Regions from separate parts of the Sphaerisporangium sp. NPDC088356 genome, predicted to be linked through region 3. Evidence: riboswitches for the same ligand, from Rfam matches in the RefSeq annotation. Region 3 holds a riboswitch; each other region holds the start of a gene.
What was found. Region 3 has a riboswitch for cobalamin ahead of cobN (cobaltochelatase subunit CobN). Riboswitches for the same ligand answer to the same signal wherever they lie in the genome.
Positions count from the first base shown of each region.

Region 1: another riboswitch for cobalamin. It lies ahead of AB0O34_RS21570 (ABC transporter substrate-binding protein); the one in region 3 lies ahead of cobN (cobaltochelatase subunit CobN).
Region 2: another riboswitch for cobalamin. It lies ahead of AB0O34_RS25140 (ribonucleoside-diphosphate reductase subunit alpha); the one in region 3 lies ahead of cobN (cobaltochelatase subunit CobN).

Region 1 is NZ_JBFBIK010000058.1:15,240-21,697, reverse strand. It holds gene AB0O34_RS21585 (adenosylcobinamide amidohydrolase) at 1-302, opposite strand, end outside; gene AB0O34_RS21580 (ABC transporter ATP-binding protein) at 396-1,187, opposite strand; gene AB0O34_RS21575 (iron ABC transporter permease) at 1,184-2,140, opposite strand; gene AB0O34_RS21570 (ABC transporter substrate-binding protein) at 2,260-3,207, opposite strand; adenosylcobalamin (AdoCbl) riboswitch at 3,252-3,392, opposite strand; gene AB0O34_RS21565 (Gfo/Idh/MocA family oxidoreductase) at 3,462-4,304, opposite strand; gene AB0O34_RS21560 (cytochrome P450) at 4,388-5,602, opposite strand; gene AB0O34_RS21555 (phosphotriesterase-related protein) at 5,605-6,458, opposite strand, start outside.
Region 2 is NZ_JBFBIK010000078.1:13,773-20,230, reverse strand. It holds gene AB0O34_RS25145 (ribonucleotide-diphosphate reductase subunit beta) at 1-407, opposite strand, end outside; gene AB0O34_RS25140 (ribonucleoside-diphosphate reductase subunit alpha) at 407-2,650, opposite strand; cobalamin riboswitch at 2,764-2,964, opposite strand; gene AB0O34_RS25135 (tripartite tricarboxylate transporter substrate-binding protein) at 3,077-4,039, opposite strand; gene AB0O34_RS25130 (SNF2-related protein) at 4,174-6,458, shown strand, end outside.
Region 3 is NZ_JBFBIK010000001.1:56,963-63,420, reverse strand. It holds gene AB0O34_RS00305 (precorrin-2 C(20)-methyltransferase) at 1-966, shown strand, start outside; gene AB0O34_RS00300 (cobalt-precorrin-6A reductase) at 1,028-1,774, opposite strand; gene AB0O34_RS00295 (cobalt-precorrin-5B (C(1))-methyltransferase) at 1,888-2,988, shown strand; gene cobG (precorrin-3B synthase) at 3,077-4,462, opposite strand; cobalamin riboswitch at 4,481-4,678, shown strand; gene cobN (cobaltochelatase subunit CobN) at 4,712-6,458, shown strand, end outside.

The DNA.
Region 1 (6,458 bases), on a different contig from region 3:
ACTCTCAGGCCGACCGTGGCGACCGACTCCACTCCCCCGTCCTTGGCGCGGGTGTAGTGGGCGACGGAGGCCGCCGTCATCATGCCCACCCCCGGCCGGCCGGAAGGGGCGAGCTCCAGCAGGTGGTCGACCGGGTCCATCCGCGAGTACGCCCCGACGACCTGAGCGTTGAGCACCCACTCGCCGGGGCCGATGCCGCCGCCCACCATGGCCGAGGAGATCATCCGCCACCCGGGGCCGAACTCCCACAGGAGTGAGGCGAGACGGGCGCCGTCCTCGTGCCGATGGCTCAGGGACAGCATGCGGACCTCCTCACGACACGGGTCCCGGAAGCGTACAGACCCACGCCGGCCACGGGACCGTACGGGCTCCGCGAAACCTCGCGGCGCGCGGGCTCACGCCGGGCCGGTCGCCGCGGGGCGGATCAGGTTGACGAGGGGCCGGCCGTCGTCTCCCTGGTCGACGCGGACGTGGGCGCCGAAGTGCCGGGCGAGCAGCGGCTCGGTGAGCACCTCCTTGACCGGCCCGGAGGCGACGTGGCGCCCGTCGGCGATCAGGAGCATCGAGTCGGCGTACTGCCCCGCGAGGCTGAGGTCGTGGATGGTGGTCACCACCGTGAGCCCGTCGGCGAGGCGCAGGCGGTCCACCAGCTCAAGCACCTGCTGCTGGTGCCCGAGGTCCAGCGCGGTCGTGGGCTCGTCGAGCAGCAGCACGGGAGCCCGCTGGACGAGCGCGCGGGCGAGCACCACCCGCTGCCGTTCCCCGCCGGACAGGTGCCCTAGGGGCCGGGTCGCGAAGGCGGACAGGTCCAGGCGTTCGAGCACCGAGCGGGTGATGTCCCGGTCGTCGTGGGTGTCCCTGCCGAGGTAGGAGATGTACGGCGTGCGCCCGAGCAGGGCGTACTCGAAGACGGTCAGCCCCGCCGGGAGCAGGGGGCTCTGCGGGGCGTAGGCCATCAGCCTGGCCCGCTGCCTCGGCTTCAGGCTGCGCGCGGGCACGCCGTCGACCTGCACGTCACCCCGCGCCTCCAGCAGGCCCATCATGGCCCGGAGCAGGGTGGACTTGCCGGCGCCGTTCGGCCCGATGACCGCCAGCCACTCGCCGCCGCGCACCGACAGGCCGATCCCGGACAGGACCGGCCGGCCGTCCAGCGCGACGGAGAGGTCCCGCACCTCGATGGCGCTCACGCGTCGACCGCCCGTGTCGCGCGCAGGACGCCGACGAAGAAGGGCGCGCCGATGAACGCGGTGACCACGCCGATCGGCAGCTCGGCCGGGGCCAGCACGGTGCGGGAGACCAGGTCGGCCAGCACGAGGAACGACGCCCCCGCCAGCAGCGACAGCGGGAGCACCACCCGGTACGACCCGCCCGCCAGCCGCCGTACGACGTGCGGCACGACGATGCCGACGAACCCGATGAGCCCGCTGACCGCGACGGCGGACGCCGTGGCCAGCGACGCCGCGCACAGGACGACGAGCCGGACGCGCGCCGCGTTGACCCCGAGGCTGACCGCCTCGTCGTCACCGACGGACAGCACGTCCAGCAGCCGCCCGTGGGCGAGCAGGACGACGGTCGACACCAGGGCGTACGGGGCGATGAGCCACACCTGCGACCAGTCGCCGCCGATGCCCCCGAGGATCCAGGAGTAGATCCGCTGCAGTTGCTCGACCCGGAGCTGCTGCACGAAGGTCTGCAAAGCGGACAGGAAGGAGGCCACCGCCACCCCGGCGAGCACCAGCGTGGCCGTGCCGCCGCCCCGGCCCGCCGTGTTGCCGAGCGCGTACGCCAGCAGCACGCCGCCGATCGCCCCGCCGAAGGCGGCGAGCGGTACCAGCCCGTCGACCTGGACCAGCACGATCATCAGGGTCGCGGTGAAGCCCGCGCCCGCGGCGGCGCCGAGAAGGTAGGGGTCGGCGAGCGGGTTGCGGAACACGCCCTGGTACCCGGCGCCCGCGATGGCCAGCAGGCCGCCGACGACCGCCGCCAGCACCACGCGGGGCAGCCTGAGCTGGAATACCAGCCCCCGCTCGACCGGCGAGAGCCCCGAGTCCACCGAGACGAACGGCACCCGGTCGAGCAGTTCGAGCACGATGCCCTTGAACGAGACGCCGGCCGCGCCGATCATCAGGCCCGCGATCACGCAGATCACGAGCACGGCGAGGGCCACGGCCAGTGCCACCGGCCGCAGCCTCGCCGCGCGCGTCGTACCGGGGTCGCGCTTCTTCACGGTGCGCGTCGTTCCAGGTGTCCCATCGGGTCTCAGGCGGCGGCCTTCGTGACCGCCTCGTCGACGATCTTGACGAAGTCGACGACGCGCGGGCCCCAGCGGGAGGCGAGGTCGTCGTCGAGCGTGATCACGCGGTCCTTCGCGATCGCCGACAGGCCTCCCCATCCGGGCCGCTTGGCCAGGGTCTCCTTGGACTGGCCGCAGCACTTGGTGTCGGCCAGGAAGATCAGGTCCGGGTCGGCCTTCGCGACGAACTCGCTGGAGAGCTTGGGGTATCCCCCGGCGGCGTCCGGCGCCTTGTCGGCGATGTTGGTCAGCCCGAACAGCCCGTAGATCTGGCCGATGAACGTGCTGGAGGTGACCGAGTACGGCGTGTTGTCCAGCTCGTGGAAGAACGTGAGCTTCTTGTCCTTGGGCGCCGAGGCGACGAGCTCGTCGATCTGCCGCTTCATGCCCGCGGCGATCTCGTCCGCCTTGGCCTTGTTGCCGGTGGCGGCGCCGAGGTCGGCGATCTCGTCGTAGGCCTCCTCCAGCTTGGTGGCGGCGGGTTCGAGCAGGACCGGGATGCCGACCTTGGTCAGCGCGGCCACGATGCCGCCCGTGTCGTTGGCGAGCACGACCAGGTCGGGCTTCTTGGCGATGATCGCCTCGGCGTTGGGCTTGAAGCCGGACAGGTCCGACTTCGGGGCCTCGGCGGGGTAGGTCGACTGGTCGTCGACGGCGATGACCTGCGGCCCGGCGCCGATCGCGAACAGGCTCTCGGTGGAGCTCGGCGAGAGCGAGACGATCTGGGCGGGCTTCTCGCCGATGGTGACGGGGCCGTTGCCCGCCTGGACGGTGACGGGGAAACCGGCGGCCTGCGAGGCGGTGGGAGCGGGGGTGGCGGAGGCGGTGCCTGCGGTGTCGGTGGACTGGCCGCATCCGGCCAGTGTCAGCGCACCCAGCAACGCGCCCGCCAAGGCCGTGCGTACGGGCCTCACGAGAGTTCCTCCTGTTGCCGGGAAATCGAGGGACCCGCGTGGTGACGGATCACCCTTTTCCACGAGGGTTGACGACGTCGGCGCGGCATGCAGGCGACCTGGCTCGACCCGAGGGGATCTCACAGTTGCGGGACAGCGCCGGACTCACACCGGACTTCGCTGCACGCTGCGCGTCAGACGAACGGTATCAACCAACTCCGTGACGGGATACGACGGGTCCAAAGCCGCATCGTTCCGGAACTCTGGCAAGGGGGTCAGGCGAGCTGCGCCTCGGCCGCGCTGATCAGGTCCTGGAGGCGGAGGCCGTGGCGGGCGTCGAGGGGGTGGCCCCCGCCCCGGCGCACGGTATGGGCGAACTCGGCGACCATGTCGGGGAAGACGTCGTAGCCGAGGTCGCCGCCGTCGAGGGTCTCGCTGCCGTGGCGGCCGTAGACGGCCAGGTGCGAGGTGCCGTGCTCGACCTGGGCGGCCATGGACAGCGACGCCTCGCTGACCGCGCCGCTCTGGTGCTCCAGCAGCAGCCCGGTCCACCCGAGCGGGTGGCCGTGTGCGCGGATGCCGACGACCGGCCCGAGGGCGGCGTCGAGCATGTCGATCATGTGCGGCCCCACGTCGAGGATCGCTCCGCGCTCCTGTCGCCACGGGGAGTCGATGGTGTGCAGCGCCCCGGAGATGTTGCGGGCGTACCCGCCGAACGGCTCGATGGCGCGGACCCGTTCGAGGAACGCCTTGGTCGCGGCCGAGTAGCGGAAGGTGAGCACCATCTGGGACGCCACCCCGGCCTCGCCCACGGCGTCGGCGAGCCGCTTGGCGCCGTCGAGGTCGGCCGCGAGCGGCTTCTCCAGCAGCAGCGCCTTGCCCGCCCTGGCCGCCCGCACGGCCAGCTCGGCCTGCACGCCCGGTGGCACGCAGAAGGCGACGGCCTCGCAGACCTCGAAGAGCTCCTCGACCCGCTCGTAGACCGGGGCTCCCAGCCTGGCGGCGGCCCTCGGCCTGCGCGCCCACACTCCGGCGAGCCGCGTGTGCGGCCCCGCCGCGAGCGCGGGGGCGTGCACGGCCTCCGCCCAGGGCCCGGCTCCGATCAGACCTACCGCCACTGGCTCCACAGCGCTCAGCTCCCCGACGTACCGGAATATTTCGTGGCGAGATTAGCCCACCCGGTACGTCCCGTGCGGGGTGATCACCATTCGACGAGCAGCGACGGCAGGCCACGCCCGACGATGGACTTGCGGTACGCGATCGGCCTGCCGGGCACCAGCCGCAGGTCGGGCAGACGGCGGCCCAGCACCTCCAGGGCCGTACGGAGCTGGAGGCGGGCCAGCGCGGCGCCGACACAGAAGTGGATGCCATATCCGAACGTCATGTGCGCGTCGGCGTTCGCGCGCCCGAGGTCGAACGTCTCGGGCGAGGGGAAGACGGTCTCGTCGTGCGCGGCCGAGTCGGTGGACAGCAGCACGAGCGAGCCCTTCGGGATCGTCACGCCGTGCAGCTCGATGTCGGCCAGGGCGTACCGGAAGGAGCCGAGGCTTGCGCCGTCGATGCGCATGCACTCCTCGACCGCGTTCTGGACCAGCTCGGGGGCGAGCGGCCAGGCGTTCTCGCGCAGCAGCCTCAGCACGCTGTTGCCGAGCTGGTTGGGCACGGTGTCGTTGCCGCCGAGCAGGATCGTGGAGATCAGCTCGACGACCTCCCGGTGGGACAGCTCGCTTCCGATGAGCCCGGTCATCAGGGAGGTGAAGTCGTCACGCGGCTCGGCGGCACGGGAGGCCACCAGCTTGTCGACGTAGTCCAGGTATTCGAGGAAGCTCCGCGCGAGCACGAGCTGCCGGTCGGGCGGCTGCGGCGACAGGAACAGCATGAACCAGTCCTTGACGTGCTCCTTGACGAACTCCTCGTCCTCCTCGGGCACGCCGATGAACCGGGCGCTGAGCTTGGCCGAGGGCACGTGCCCGAGCTCCGCGACGAAGTCGCCTCCTTTCTGCGGCACCACCCGGTCGAGGATGTCCTCGTTGAGCCGCCGGAACCGCTCCTCCATCGCGGTGACCGCGCGCGGGGTGAAGGCCCGCGACACCGAGCGGCGCAGCCTGGTGTGCGTGGGCGGGTCGACGTTGGCCACGAAGCTGGACAGGAAGGACCCGTGGTCGCCGAGCACCTTCCTGGTCTCGTCGGCCAGGCTCCGCGAGATCGTGAGCGATCCTTCGGAGGAGAACCGTCTCGCGTCCCCGTACGCCGCGCGGACGTCCTCGTGGCGGGTGAGGACGTACGCGTCCAGGTGCTCGCTGTGGAACACCGGCCGCTCGTGCCTGAGCCTGCGCAGGAAGTCGTACGGCGAGGCGACGTGCCAGTCGGAGGTGACGTCGAAGTCGGTGGCGGTGGCCGGTGAGGTGTTCTGCATGATCACGACCTGGGGGTGAGGATCCTGCGGGGGTTCTCGACGAGCATCTGGTGGATCTGGTCATCGGTCACGCCGCGCTCGCGCAGCTCGGGAAGGACGTCGCGGGAGATGTGCAGCAGGTGGTAGTTCGGGTGGCGCTCCCGTACGACCTCCGGGTCGAACCGGTCGTTGAAGCAGTAGGAGTCGTGCGAGAGCACCATGCGGCCGGCGTGGCCGCGCGCGCACATCTCGGCCACGATGGCGACCCGGTCCTCGAACGAGCTGATCGTCTCGATGCCGAACCGGTCCATGCCGAGGTAGGAGCCCGCCGCGACCAGCTCTTCGAGGTAGGCGGGGTCGGTGGAGTCGCCGGCGTGTCCGATGACGACCCGCGACAGGTCCACGCCCTCGGAGGCCAGGAGCCGCTGCTGCTCCAGCCCGCCCCGCGACGCGCTGTGGGAGTGGGTGGTGATCGGCGCCCCGGTCTCCAGGTGCGCCCGCGCGACGGCCCGGAAGACCCGCTCGCAGCCCGGCGTCATGCCCTGGTGGTCGGAGGCGCACTTGAGGATCGCGGCCTTCACCCCGGTGCGGCCGACGCCCTCGGTGATGTCCCTGACGAAGAACTCCGCGAGCCGGTCGGGGCCGCCGAACAGGCTGCCGGGGCCCCGGTTGCCGAAGTACGGCGGCAGGGCGTCGTAGGTGTAGAGCCCGGTGGCGACGACGATGTTGACCTCGGTCAGCTCGGCGACCCGCTGGACGGCCGGCACGTACCGGCCGAGGCCGACCACCGTGAGGTCCACGATGGTGTCGACTCCCTCGGCCTTGAGGTCGTCGAGCTTGGCGGCCGCCTCACGGGCCCTGGCCTCCAGGTCCCAGC
Region 2 (6,458 bases), on a different contig from region 3:
GCCTTGTCCCTGATCGACGGGATGTGCTCGACCGCCGCGAACGCCTTGGCCCGCTCGTCGTGGTCGGGAAGGTAGGTGTCCAGCAGGGTGAGGTAGAACTGGACGTGCACGGCCTCCTCGAAGAGCTGCCGCGAGAGGTACAGCCGCGCCTCGGGTGCGTTGACGTGCTGATACAGGTTGAGCACAAGGTTGTTGGCCACAATGGAGTCGCCGGTCGCGAAGAACGCCACCAGGCGGTTGATCAGGTGCCGCTCCTCCGGGCTCATCTTCGCCAGGTCGGCCAGATCCGACTGGAGATCCACCTCCTCGACCGTCCAGGTGTTGCGGATCGCGGCCCGGTACCGCTCATAGAACTCCGGGTACCGCATCGGCCGCAACGTCAGGTCCATTCCGGGGTCGAGCAGCATCACTGGCAGGCCTCACAGATCTCGGGGTTCTCAAGGGAACACGCGACGGCGTCGGGGTCGGCCACGAGCACCGGAACGGGCGCCGCGCCGGACGGGGACGGCGGGGATACCACCCTGGACTCGGCCGCCACGGTGGTCTGCGCGATGCGCGTCGCCGGGCGCGAGCGCAGGTAGTAGGTGGTCTTCAGCCCCGATCGCCAGGCATAGGCGTACATCGACGACAGCTTGCCGATGGTCGGGGTGGCCATGAAGAGGTTGAGCGACTGCGACTGGTCGATGTACGGCTGGCGCGCGGCGGCCAGGTCGATCAGCGCCTTCTGCGGCAGCTCCCACGCGGTGCGGTACAGGGCTTTCAGGTCCTCGGGGACCGAGGCGATCTCGCCCACGGACCCGTCGGCGCGCTTGACCGCGTCCCTGATCTCCGGCGTCCACAGCCCGCGCTCCTGGAGGTCTCGTACCAGGTAGCGGTTGACCTGCAGGAACTCGCCCGAGAGCGTCTCGCGCTTGAACACGTTGGACACCTGCGGCTCGACGCACTCGTAGCATCCGGCGATCGAGGCGATGGTCGCGGTGGGGGCGACGGCCAGCAGCAGCGAGTTGCGCAGGCCGGTGACCGCGATGCGCTCCCGCAGCTCCGCCCACTCGGCGGGGTGCACGGGGCCGGCCGCCGGGAAGTGGTCGAGGTGCAGCACTCCCCCGGCCGCGCGCGTGTCGGCGTACGACGGATGGGCCCCGTGCGCCTCGGCGAGGCTCGCGGACTCCCAGTACGCGGCGAGCGCCATCTCCTCGGCGATCCGCGTGGACAGCGCGAGCGCCTCCGGCGAGTCGAAGGGGAGCCGCAGCGAGAAGAAGACGTCGGCGAGGCCCATCACGCCGAGGCCGATCGGCCGCCAGCGCCTGTTCGCGGCCCCGGCCTCGGGCGTCGGGTAGTACCCGCGGTCGATGGACCGGTCGAGGAAGCGGACCGCCGTCGCCACCGTGGAGCGGAGCCGCGCCCAGTCGAGGTCGCCGTCCACGAGGTGCGCGGCGAGGTTGACCGAGCCGAGGTTGCACACGGCGGTCTCGGCGTCGCTGGTCACCTCCAGGATCTCGGTGCAGAGGTTGGACAGGTGGATGACGTTCTCCGGCCTGGCCGTCTGGTTGGAGGCGCGGTTGGCGGCGTCCTTGAACGTCATCCAGCCGTTCCCCGTCTGCGCGAGGGTGCGCATCATGCGGCCGTACAGGGTCCTCGCCGGCAACTGGCGGACGTACCGCCCGGCGGCCTCGGCCTCCCGGTACCTGGCGTCGAACTCCTCGCCCCACAGGTCCACCAGCTCGGGGACGTCCTTGGGGTCGAACAGCGACCACACGCCGTCGTCCTCGACCCGGCGCATGAACTCGTCGGGGATCCAGTTCGCCAGGTTGAGGTTGTGGGCGCGGCGGGCGTCCTCGCCGGTGTTGTCGCGCAGCTCCAGGAACTCCTCGACGTCGGCGTGCCACGGTTCGAGGTAGACGCAGGCCGCGCCCTTGCGCCGCCCGCCCTGGTTCACGGCCGCGACGCTGGAGTCGAGCGTGCGCAGCCACGGCACGATGCCGTTGGACAGGCCGTTGGTCCCCCTGATCAGCGAGCCGCGTGACCGCACCCGGGTCCAGGAGACCCCGATGCCTCCGGCGTACTTCGACAGCCTGGCGATCTGCCCGTACCGCTCGTAGATGGCCTCCAGCTCGTCGCGGGGCGAGTCGAGCAGGAAGCACGACGACAGCTGCGGGCGCCGCGACCCGGAGTTGAACAGCGTCGGTGAGCTGGGCAGGTACGACAGCGTCGAGATCAGCCGGTAGAGCTCGGCGACCTCGGCCACCGTGTCCGCGAGCCCGCAGGCCACGCGCAGGAAGAAGTGCTGCGGCGCTTCGAGCACGCCCCGGGTGACGGGGTGGCGCAGCAGGTAGCGGTCGTAGACCGTGCGCAGCCCGAAGTACTCGAACCGGGCATCTCCCTCGGGGTCGACCAGGTCGTCCAGCAGGGCCGCGTTGGCCCGCACGAACTCGGCCAGCCCGTCCTGGATCAGCCCCGCGTGGTGCGTGGCGGCGATCGACTCCGAGAACGTCCGTACCCCGTGCGCCGCCGCCTCCTCCGCGATGTCCTCGGCCAGCAGCCCGGCGGCGACCCGGGAGTTGGCGGGGTCGGTGACGACCCGGGCGGCGGCCTCCTCGATGGCCAGGCGCCTCTCCCCGGCCTGGTACGGCAATTCGCGTGTCAGGGTCACGTGCTCTCCTCGTAGCGCTCGGTAGCCCGTGAAGAGGGCACGCGTCGGAGCACGACCGGCGGGCCTTGCCGAGCGGGCACGCCGGATACCCCGTCCGCTGCCCTCCCTCGAGGCCTGGACGACATGTCACCGGCAGGTCTTCGGACTCGCGGGCGTCTTCTCACGCCTAGTGGCCGTCGCTTCCCAGGCCGCGTGCGGCCCAGTGCTGATGTGACGGCGGTCGTTCCCGCTCACCGCTGCGGGGCAGCCCCGGAATCACACCGGGTTCCCTCTTACCTCGCCCCGACGAGCGAACCAGCAACGATCAGGATCCTACATGTAGTGGACGCTGCCGCAACAACCCCTACAGGTTGTGTCAGGGGCCATCATGTGGAACCCCTTGAGCCCCTACCACACGCGCGGGGCGAGCTCGCCGGGGCCTGGTTATCACACGCGCAGGCCGAGGTCGCCGAGCGCGCGGCTCAGCCGGGCGGACTCCACGCGCAGCCACTGCCGGAATTCCTCGCCCTCCAGGTACAACGGGGTCCAGCCGTTCCGCGCGCACAGTTCCCTCCAGCGCGCCGAGTCCGCGACGTCGTGGCACAGGCGGATGAGGGCGGCCCGGTCGTCGTCGGCCAGGTCGCCCACGCCGAGGAGGCCGCGCCAGTTGGCGCAGGACAGGTGCACGTCGCACTCCAGCAGCGTCGGGGCGTCGAATCCCTGGATGCGGTCGGGCGAGGAGACCGCGAGCACGTGGAGCTCTCCGGCCCGTACGCGCTCCCGCACCCCGGCCTGACTGCCGAGCGCGGCGGCCACCTGGCCGCCCGTGAGCGCGGTGACCGCCTCGGCGCTGGTCGGGTAGGCCACATACCGCAGCAGGCGTGCGTCCAGGCCGAGGCTCTGGGCGAGCATGCCGAACAGCACGTGGTCCATCCCGCCCTCGGCCCTGCCCGCCACCGCCAGCCTGGCCGGGTCGCGCCGCATGGCGTCGGCGAACGCGCCGAACGACCCGAGGCGCGAGGACACCGGGACGACCAGCACCTCCCACTCACCGCAGAGCCTGGCCAGCGGCGTGGTGCTCGCGAAGGCGCCCGCGGGCCGGACGGTGCGCACGGTGCCGACCAGCCCGGGCTCGGCCATGAGGATCTCGTCGGCGCCGCGCGCGCGGGCGAACTCCGTCAGCGCGACGTGCGGCGGGCGGTTGACCACCCGCACCTGGCCGGCCAGGGCGGCCCGCTCGGCCGCGCCCGCGAGGGTCCGCGCGACCCGGTCCGACTCGCCGCCGTACGGCCCTGGGACGACCATCGAGAGCCACGTCGAGGAGAGCGTGCGCGAACCGGTGGTGCTCCCGCATCCGGCGGCCAGCGCGACGAGCCCGGCGCCGAGCGCGAGCACCTCCCGACGACGCATGACTCATGCCCTTTCCCCCGATATATGACTAAATGCCCAGTTCAAGGCATTTCCACACGAGGTGCGTCGGGCGGTGCGCCCGGTCGTGTAATCATGTGACCCGGACGGCGGTGGCGGAGGGCGAGGATTTGGACGTGGGCGAGCAGGAGGGGACGGCACCCACGGGCAAGGAGGTCAGGGCTCTCCTGCGGGAGTCCGAACGCCTTCTCGCCGCGGCGCGCACACTGCTCGCCGACCACGCGCGCGTCCGCGCCGACGTACAGCGGGCGCTGTCGTCGCTGCGGGCCGGCCTCGCGCGAGACGAGCTGGGCTCCATCCCCGTGGCCCGGCTGAAGGACGTCACCGACGGGCGGCTGCGCCTCGGGGCCCTCGAACAGGCCGGTTACACGACGGTCCAGAGCGTCCTGGACGCCACGCCGTACGCGCTGCAACTGGTTCCCGGGATCGGCGCCCGCACCGCGGCCCAGGTGCGCGCCGCCGCCGGGCAGATCGCCCGCGCGGCCGAGGAGACCGTCGCGATCCGCGTCGACGTCGAGAGGCAGGACCCCGGCACCACGGCCCTGCTCGTCGCGCTGAACCGCCTGGTGACCGCCGGCCCCGACCTCCCGCGTGCCCGCGACGCCGCCACGGGGACCGTCGAGAGGCTGACGCCGCTGATGCCCGCCGCCCGGCCCGCGCAGGGCTGGCTGCGGATGGCGCTCACCGGCCGGCAGGGCCGTGAACAGGCGCGGGACGCCGTCGCGCGGATCGGCGCCCTGCTCGCGCAGGCCGGCTCCGAGGGCACGCGACTGCTGCTCGCCCAAGCCGCCGTCGACCTGCTCCGCCCGCCCGTGAGCGCCGTCGAGGCGTGGATCGACTTCGAGATCCGCGCCCCCGAGTACTACAACCTGCTCGCCGAGATCGCGGCGCTCGAACCCGACCGTGTCGCGTCCGAGGGCTTCCTGCCGAACGAGGTGTCCGCGCGGGTCAACGCGCAGGCGCTCGACGACACCCACCGCAGGGTCTCGCTGCGCGGCTACCAGGCGTTCGGCGCGCGCTTCGCCCTCGCCCAGCGGCGGGTGATCCTCGGCGACGAGATGGGCCTGGGGAAGACCATCCAGGCCATCGCCGCGCTCGCCCACCTGAAGGCGGAGGGCCGTACGCACTTCCTGGTCGCCTGCCCGGCCAGCGTGCTGATCAACTGGACCCGCGAGATCGAGAGCCGCAGCACCCTCACGGCCTACAGGGTCCACGGCCCCGAGCGTGCCGCCGCGCTCTCGGAGTGGACCCGGCGCGGCGACGTGGCCGTGACCACGATCGACGGGCTGCACCGGCTGGAGGTCCCCGGCGACGTGGCGCTCGGGATGCTCGTCGTCGACGAGGCGCACTACGTGAAGAACCCCGCCGCCCGCCGGTCCCAGGCCGTCGCCGGGTGGTGTGAGCGTACCGATCGGGTGCTCTTTCTCACCGGCACCCCGATGGAGAACCGCGTCGAGGAGTTCCGCAGCCTGGTCGGGCACCTGCGGCCCGAACTGGTCCCCGAAATCCGCGGAAGCGACGCGGCGGCCGGCCCGCAGGCGTTCCGCAGGGCCGTCGCCCCCGTCTACCTGCGCCGCAACCAGCAGGACGTACTCACAGAGCTGCCCGACCTGGTCCACGTGGACGAGTGGGAGGAGCTCAGCACGGCCGACACCGACGCCTACCGTAAGGCCGTGGCCGCGGGGAACTTCATGGCCATGCGCCGCGCCGCCTACGCCGACCCCGAGAAGTCGGCCAAGCTCGAACGCCTGCGCGAGATCGTCGGCGAGGCCGAGGGCAACGGCCTGAAGGTCGTGGTCTTCTCCTACTTCCGCGACGTACTGGCCGCCGTACACGACACCCTGACCGGCACGACCGCCCCTGACAGCCAGGCTGTCACGACCCACCGCACCGGCGACGCCACGAACACCCGCGCCGCGAACACCCGTACTCAAGGTGGCGTGAACAGCCGTGCTGACGACGCCGTGAACACCCGTGCTCGCGGTGGCATGAACAGCCGTGCTGACCGTGCCGTGAACGGCCGTGTCCATGGGCCCATCTCCGGAAGCCTCACGGCCACCCGCCGCCAGGAGATGGTCGACGAGTTCACCTCCGCCGAGGGGCACGCGGTGCTGCTCAGCCAGATCCAGGCCGGCGGCGTCGGCCTCAACCTGCAGGCCGCGTCGATCGTGATCATCTGCGAGCCGCAGGTCAAACCGACCATGGAGAGCCAGGCCGTCGCCCGGGCCCACCGCATGGGTCAGGTACGCAAGGTCCAGGTGCACCGCCTCCTGGCGGCCGACAGCGTCGACGAGCGCATGCTGGAGATCCTGCGCACCAAGAGCGGGCTCTTCGACGCCTACGCCCGGCGCAGCGACCTCGCCGAGTCGACCCCCGACGCGGTCGACGTCTCCGAGCAGTC
Region 3 (6,458 bases):
GAGGCCTGGTACGTCGAGCGGGCGACCACCGACAGGCAGCGCATGGCGCCGCTCGCGGAGGTCGACCCGGCCGGGGTGCCGTACTTCTCCCTGGCCATCCTCCCCAGCCGAATGCCCAGCCACCTGGACACACCCACCCGCACACCCGCGGGCCGTCTGGACACTCCCTTCCCGGCGTCCGGCGTCTCCGGCTCAGGCGGGACGGCCGGGGCGCGGTTCGGTGGTGGGGAGGTCGTGGTGGTGGGGCTCGGCCCGGCGGGCCGTCCCTGGCTGACCCCGCAGGCGCAGGACGCCCTGGCGACCGCCGATGAGCTCGTCGGCTACGGCCCCTACCTCGACCGGGTGGCACCCAACCCGCGCCAGCGCCGGCACCCGACGGACAACCGCGTCGAGGCCGAGCGGGCGGCGCACGCGCTTGAGCTGGCGAAGGCCGGCTCACGTGTCGCGGTGGTCTCCTCGGGCGACCCCGGGGTGTTCGCGATGGCCAGCGCCGTGCTGGAGGTGGCGTGCGAGCCGAGGTTCGCCGGGGTGCCGGTGCGCGTGGTGCCGGGCCTGACGGCCGCGCATGCGGTCGCCGCGCGAGCCGGTGCGCCGCTCGGCCACGATTACTGCGTCATCTCCCTGTCCGACCAGCTCAAGCCGTGGGACGTCATCGCCGGGCGCATCACCGCCGCGGCCCGTGCCGACCTGGTGCTGGCGATCTACAACCCGGCGTCGCGGAGCCGTACCTGGCAGGTGGCCACGGCGCGGGACCTCCTGCTGGAGCACCGCGCCCCGGACACGCCCGTGGTCATCGGGCGGGACGTCGGCCGGCCGGAGGAGAGCCTGCGCGTCACCACCCTCGCCAAGCTGGATCCGGCCGACGTCGACATGCGCTGCCTGCTGGTGATCGGCTCCTCGACCACCCGCGCGGTGGACCGCGACGGCCACACCGTCGTCTTCACCCCACGCCGCTACCCAGCCTGAACCTCCCCGACGCACCCCATCTCGCGGGGTGACAAGGGTCCGGTGTGGCCTGCCTTGCGGCTCAGCGTGTCGCGAGGGCTTGGAGCCAGGCGAGGGCCTCTTCCGGGGTCTCGACCGTGGGCGCCTCGGGGAGCGGTGGGCGTCGTACCACGACGACCGGTACGCCGAGCTCGCGCGCGGCCGCCAGTTTGGCCATGGTCATCGTTCCGCCGCTGTCCTTGGTGACCAGCACGTCGACGCGATGATGACGCATCAGCACGCGCTCGCCGTCCAGCGTGTACGGACCCCGGTCGCGCAGAAGGTGGCGATGGCGCGGAAGCGGCGGATCGGGTGGGTCGACAGTACGGATCAGGAACCACAGGTCGTCAAGACCGGAGAAGGCGGACAGCCCCTGGCGCCCGGTGGTGAGGAAGACCCGCCGTCCGAGCCCTGGGAGGGAGGCGGCGGCTTCCGGCAGGGATGACGTCCAGTGCCAGTCGTCTCCGGGCTCCTGCCGCCAGCCGGGGCGCCGCAGTACGAGCAGGGGGACCTCCGCCGCCGCGGTGGCTCGTACGGCCGAGGCGGTGATCCGCTCGGCGAACGGGTGGGTGGCGTCGACGACGGCCTGGATGCCTTGCTCGCGCAGCCAGCCCGCCAGGCGTTCTGGCCCGCCGAACCCGCCGACGCGCACCTCGCCCTCGGGAAGGCGGGGATCGGTCACCCGGCCCGCCAGCGAGGAGATCACCCGTACCTCAGCACGGCGTACCAGCGCCGCGGCCAGCGCCCGCGCCTCCCCGGTCCCCCCGAGAACGAGGACGCCTGCCTTCACCGGCTACTCCTGCCGTACACCAAGAAGTGCGCCCTCATCGAGGGCATCCTTCCGGATACTAGGACGTCTGCGGGGCCGCGTCCCAAGGGGCGGGCGTAGTACATCCTTGACGCATGAGCACTGCCCTGCGACATGGTTGGACCACCGGTGCTTGCGCCACGGCGGCCACCACGGCCGCGTATACGGCGTTGCTCACCGGGGCGTTCCCCGACCCCGTGGAGATCCTGCTGCCACGCGGGCAGCGCCCGGCGTTCGCACTCGCCACGGAGGAGCTCAGCCGACCCCTGACCATGGAGGGGGACCCCTCTGCCATGGCGCGGGCCGGAGTGGTCAAGGACGCGGGGGACGATCCGGACGTCACCCACGGTGCGCTGATCTTCTCGACCGTACGGCACGGAGCGCCCGGAACCGGTGTCGTGTTCCGTGCGGGGCCAGGGGTGGGCACGGTGACCAAGCCCGGGTTGCCGCTGGAGGTGGGGGAGCCGGCGATCAATCCGGTGCCCAGGCAGATGATGCGCGAGCACGTCGAACGGGTCGCCGCCCGGTACGGAGGCAGTGGCGACGTCGTCGTGGAGATCTCCGTCGACAACGGCGAGGAGCTCGCCGGCCGTACGTGGAATCCCCGCCTGGGCATCCTCGGCGGCCTGTCCATTCTCGGCACCACAGGTGTGGTGGTCCCCTACTCGTGCTCGGCCTGGATCGACAGCATCCGGCGCGGGATCGACGTCGCGCGCGCGGCCGGGCACACGCACGTCGCCGCGTGCACCGGCAGCACGTCCGAGAAGGTCGCCGCCGAGCTGTACGGGCTTCCCGACGACGCGCTCCTGGACATGGGCGACTTCGCCGGGGCCGTGCTGAAGTACCTGCGAAGGCATCCGGTCCCGCGGCTGACGGTCGCGGGGGGCATCGGCAAGCTGTCCAAGCTCGCCGACGGCCATCTCGACCTGCACTCGGGCCGCTCGCAGGTCAGCACGGAGGCGCTCGCCACGCTGGTCCGGGAGGCGGGCGGCAGCGGTGAACTGGCCGACCGGGTGCTGCGCGCGAACACCGCGTTGCAGGCGCTGCAGCTCTGTCAGCGGGAGAGCCTGCCGCTCGGTGACCTGGTGGCCGAGCGGGCCAGGGTCGCGGCGGCCGGAGTGCTGCGGGGCGCTGCCGTAGAGGTCGACGTCGTGGTCATCGACCGCGCGGGCACCATCGTCGGCCGCGCCGGCTGATACCCCCCAGACCCCCATCACACCCGGGCCGATCTGGACCCCCACCGCTCATCCGATCGGTATGTCGGCCCTGACGGGCGAACCCGGTTCAACCGGTCGTTCTCGCCGTGGCGACCGAGGTGGCCGTTTCCTCGATGTCCTTGTGGTGCAGGCTCCGGCCGTCCGCGTCGACGCGGTAGCCGTCGCCGGTGGCCACCACGAGTACGGCCCGTCCGGCGGGCCGTCCGCACCGGCGCTCGCAGCCGGCCCAGTGCACGGGTAGTACCCCGGCCCTCGGCGCGTCGATCAGCGGAAGGGCGGCGCGAGCCGTCGAGCGGGTGGCGTCCGCCTGGACATCGGCCAGTGACTTCGCGCAGCCGGGTCGCCCGGTGCAGGCGGTGACCCCGGTCCACGCGGAGGCCGGATCGGTGACCAGGCCGGTGGCCGCGAGTCCGGACAGCCATGACCCCGCGTCGGCTTCGCTGATGCCGGGGACGACGGCGGCACGCCACGGGGTCAGCCGGATCTCGCCACCTCCCGCCTCCGCCGCCGTGGCGAGGGCGTACGCCTGGGCGGTCGTCAACCGGCCGAGCGGTGGCATGACGACCAGCGCGGTCCGCTTCCCTGGGCGGGATATGCGACCAAGCGGCGGTGGTATCGACATCTCCGAGAAGTCCGGCACGGGGGCGACGTGGCCGAACGATTCAGTTCCATCAGAGCCTTCTACGTGGCCGGGCCGTGTGACGTCGTCGAAGGTGCTGAGGCGGGCGGCGATTCTCGTGGGGCCGTCGTCGAGTTCGGCCACGCGCCAGGCCGTCGAGTTCTGGGCGGCCCGTTCGGCGAGGAAGGCCTCGGCCGCCGCCGTCATGGCGGGTACGGCTCGCGTCAGGGCGACGCGTCGTCCGTGGTCCTCACCGGCCAGGAGCAGCGCCCCCTCGACCGCCTCGCCCCCGGCCGGCGCGGGGATGGGGATGAAGGCGATGTCGGGCACGAGGGCGAGCAGGTCGCCCCTGCCGTCGTCGAGGGCGAACAGGAACCGGCCGGGCAGTTCCGCGAGGGCCGGGCGAGCGCACAGCGCGTCGTCCAGCTCACGTACGAGCGGTGCCACCTCGATCAGGCCGAGACCGTCGAGCCCGGCCATCGGGGAGGCCAGGATGTTCCTCACGCGTTCATGGGTGGCGGAGGGAAGCAGCCCGGCGCCGGCCATCCTTCCGGCGAACACGGTCTCTCCCTGGGCGTCCAGCCCTCGCACCTGCACGTTGGCGCGGGACGTCAGCTCGATCACCCCGGAGCCGAGGCAGGTGGCGGTGGCACCCAGCTCGCGCAGCTGGGCGGTGGTGAGGATGCCCCCGGGCACCCGGATGCGGGCGACGGCGCCGTCCGCGGCCGGATGCGTCTGCAACGCACCGGGACAGGCATCCAGCCGCGCCCTGCCCGGAGCTCCCTGGACAGGTGTCCGGGGGGCGATTCCCGGTGAAAAGTCGGCAACAGCCACGTTGAGGATGTTAACCCGACTTGTCGCAATAAGTCGGGCTCCGTGATCTGATGGGGGAGCGACGGCACAAGGAGGAAGCCGGTGTGAATCCGGCGCGGTCCCGCCACTGTCACCGGGGAGCGAACCCCATCCAAGGCCACGGCCCGGCAACGGGCGGGAAGGCCGGGGTGAGCGTCGATCCGGAAGCCAGGAGACTCCAGGCCGTATGGACCCACGACCCGGGGCGCGGACCCCGAGTGAGGATGTGCCGTGCGCCATCTCCCCGTACTTCTGCTGTCGACCTCCGACACCGACCTGCTGAGCGCACGCGCGAGCGGCGCCCCGTACCGCCTGGGCAATCCCGCGCGGCTCACCGCCGAAGACCTCACCCCACTGCTGGACGGCGTGGAGCTGGTCGTCGTCCGCCTGCTCGGCGGGCGGCGGGTGTGGGAGGAGGGGCTGGACCACCTGCTGGCGGGACCGCGCCCTGTCATCGTGCTCGGAGGTGAGCAGGCTCCCGACGCCGAGCTGATGGAGCTGTCCACCGTGCCCGGTGGGGTGTGCGCGGAGGCGCACGCCTACCTCGCGCACGGCGGCCCGGCCAACCTGGCCGAGCTGCACAGATTCGTGTCCGACACGGTGCTGCTCACCGGGTACGGCTTCGCCGCCCCCGAGCCCACGCCCAGCTGGGGCGTCCTGGACCGGACCACGGGCGCCGGGTCAGGTGGCCCCGGTAGCGGCAGGGACGGCGAGTCCCCAGGGGGCTTCGGAGGCCTGCCTGAAGATGATGGGCGGCCGGTGGTGGGGGTTCTGTACTACCGGGCTCACCATGTGGCGGGGAACACGGGGTTCGTCGAGGCGCTGTGCGCCGCGATCGAGAACGCCGGGGGACGGGCGCTGCCCGTTTACTGCGCGTCGTTGCGCACCGCCGAGCCCGCCCTGATGGAGGTGCTCGGCCGGGTGGACGCGCTGGTCGTCACCGTGCTGGCGGCGGGCGGCACCCGTCCCGCCACCGCCTCGGCGGGCGGCGACGACGAGGCCTGGGACGTGGGCGCGCTCGCCCGGCTCGACGTCCCGATCCTGCAGGGCCTGTGCCTGACGGGGGACCGGGAGACCTGGGCGGCCGGTGACGACGGGCTGTCCCCGCTGGACGCCGCCTCCCAGGTGGCCATCCCGGAGTTCGACGGGCGGATCATCACCGTGCCGTTCTCCTTCAAGGAGGTCGACGAGGAGGGCCTGACCGTCTACGTGGCGGACCCCGAGCGCGCCGCCCGGGTCGCCGGCATCGCCCTGCGGCACGCCACCCTGCGGCACGTGCCACCGGCGGACAGGCGGATCGCGGTGATGCTGTCGGCCTACCCGACCAAGCACGCGCGGATCGGCAACGCGGTGGGCCTGGACACGCCCGCCAGCGTGGTGCGCCTGCTGGCGGCCATGCGCGCGAGCGGGTACGACATCGGGCCGCAGGGCGACGGCGGCCTGCCGGGAGTGGACGCCCAGGACGGTGACGCGCTCATCCACGCGCTCATCGCCGCGGGCGGCCAGGACCAGGACTGGCTCACCGAGGAGCAGCTCTCGGGCAACCCCGTGCGCATCTCCGCCGCGCGTTACCAGGCCTGGTACGCCACGCTCCCCGAAGACCTCCGCGCCAGGATGGAGCGCCACTGGGGGCCGCCGCCCGGTGAGCTGTTCGTCGACCGTTCGAGCGACCCCGGCGGGGAGATCGTCCTGGCGGCCCTGCGCGCCGGCAACGTTGTGGTGATGGTGCAGCCGCCGCGCGGGTTCGGCGAGAATCCCATCGCGATCTACCACGATCCCGACCTGCCGCCCAGCCACCACTACCTGGCCGCCTACCGCTGGCTCCAGGACGGGTTCGGCGCGCACGCCGTGGTGCACGTCGGCAAGCACGGCAACCTGGAGTGGCTGCCCGGCAAGTCCGCCGGGATGTCGGCCTCCTGCGGGCCGGACGCCGCGCTCGGCGACCTGCCGCTGATCTACCCCTTCCTGGTCAACGACC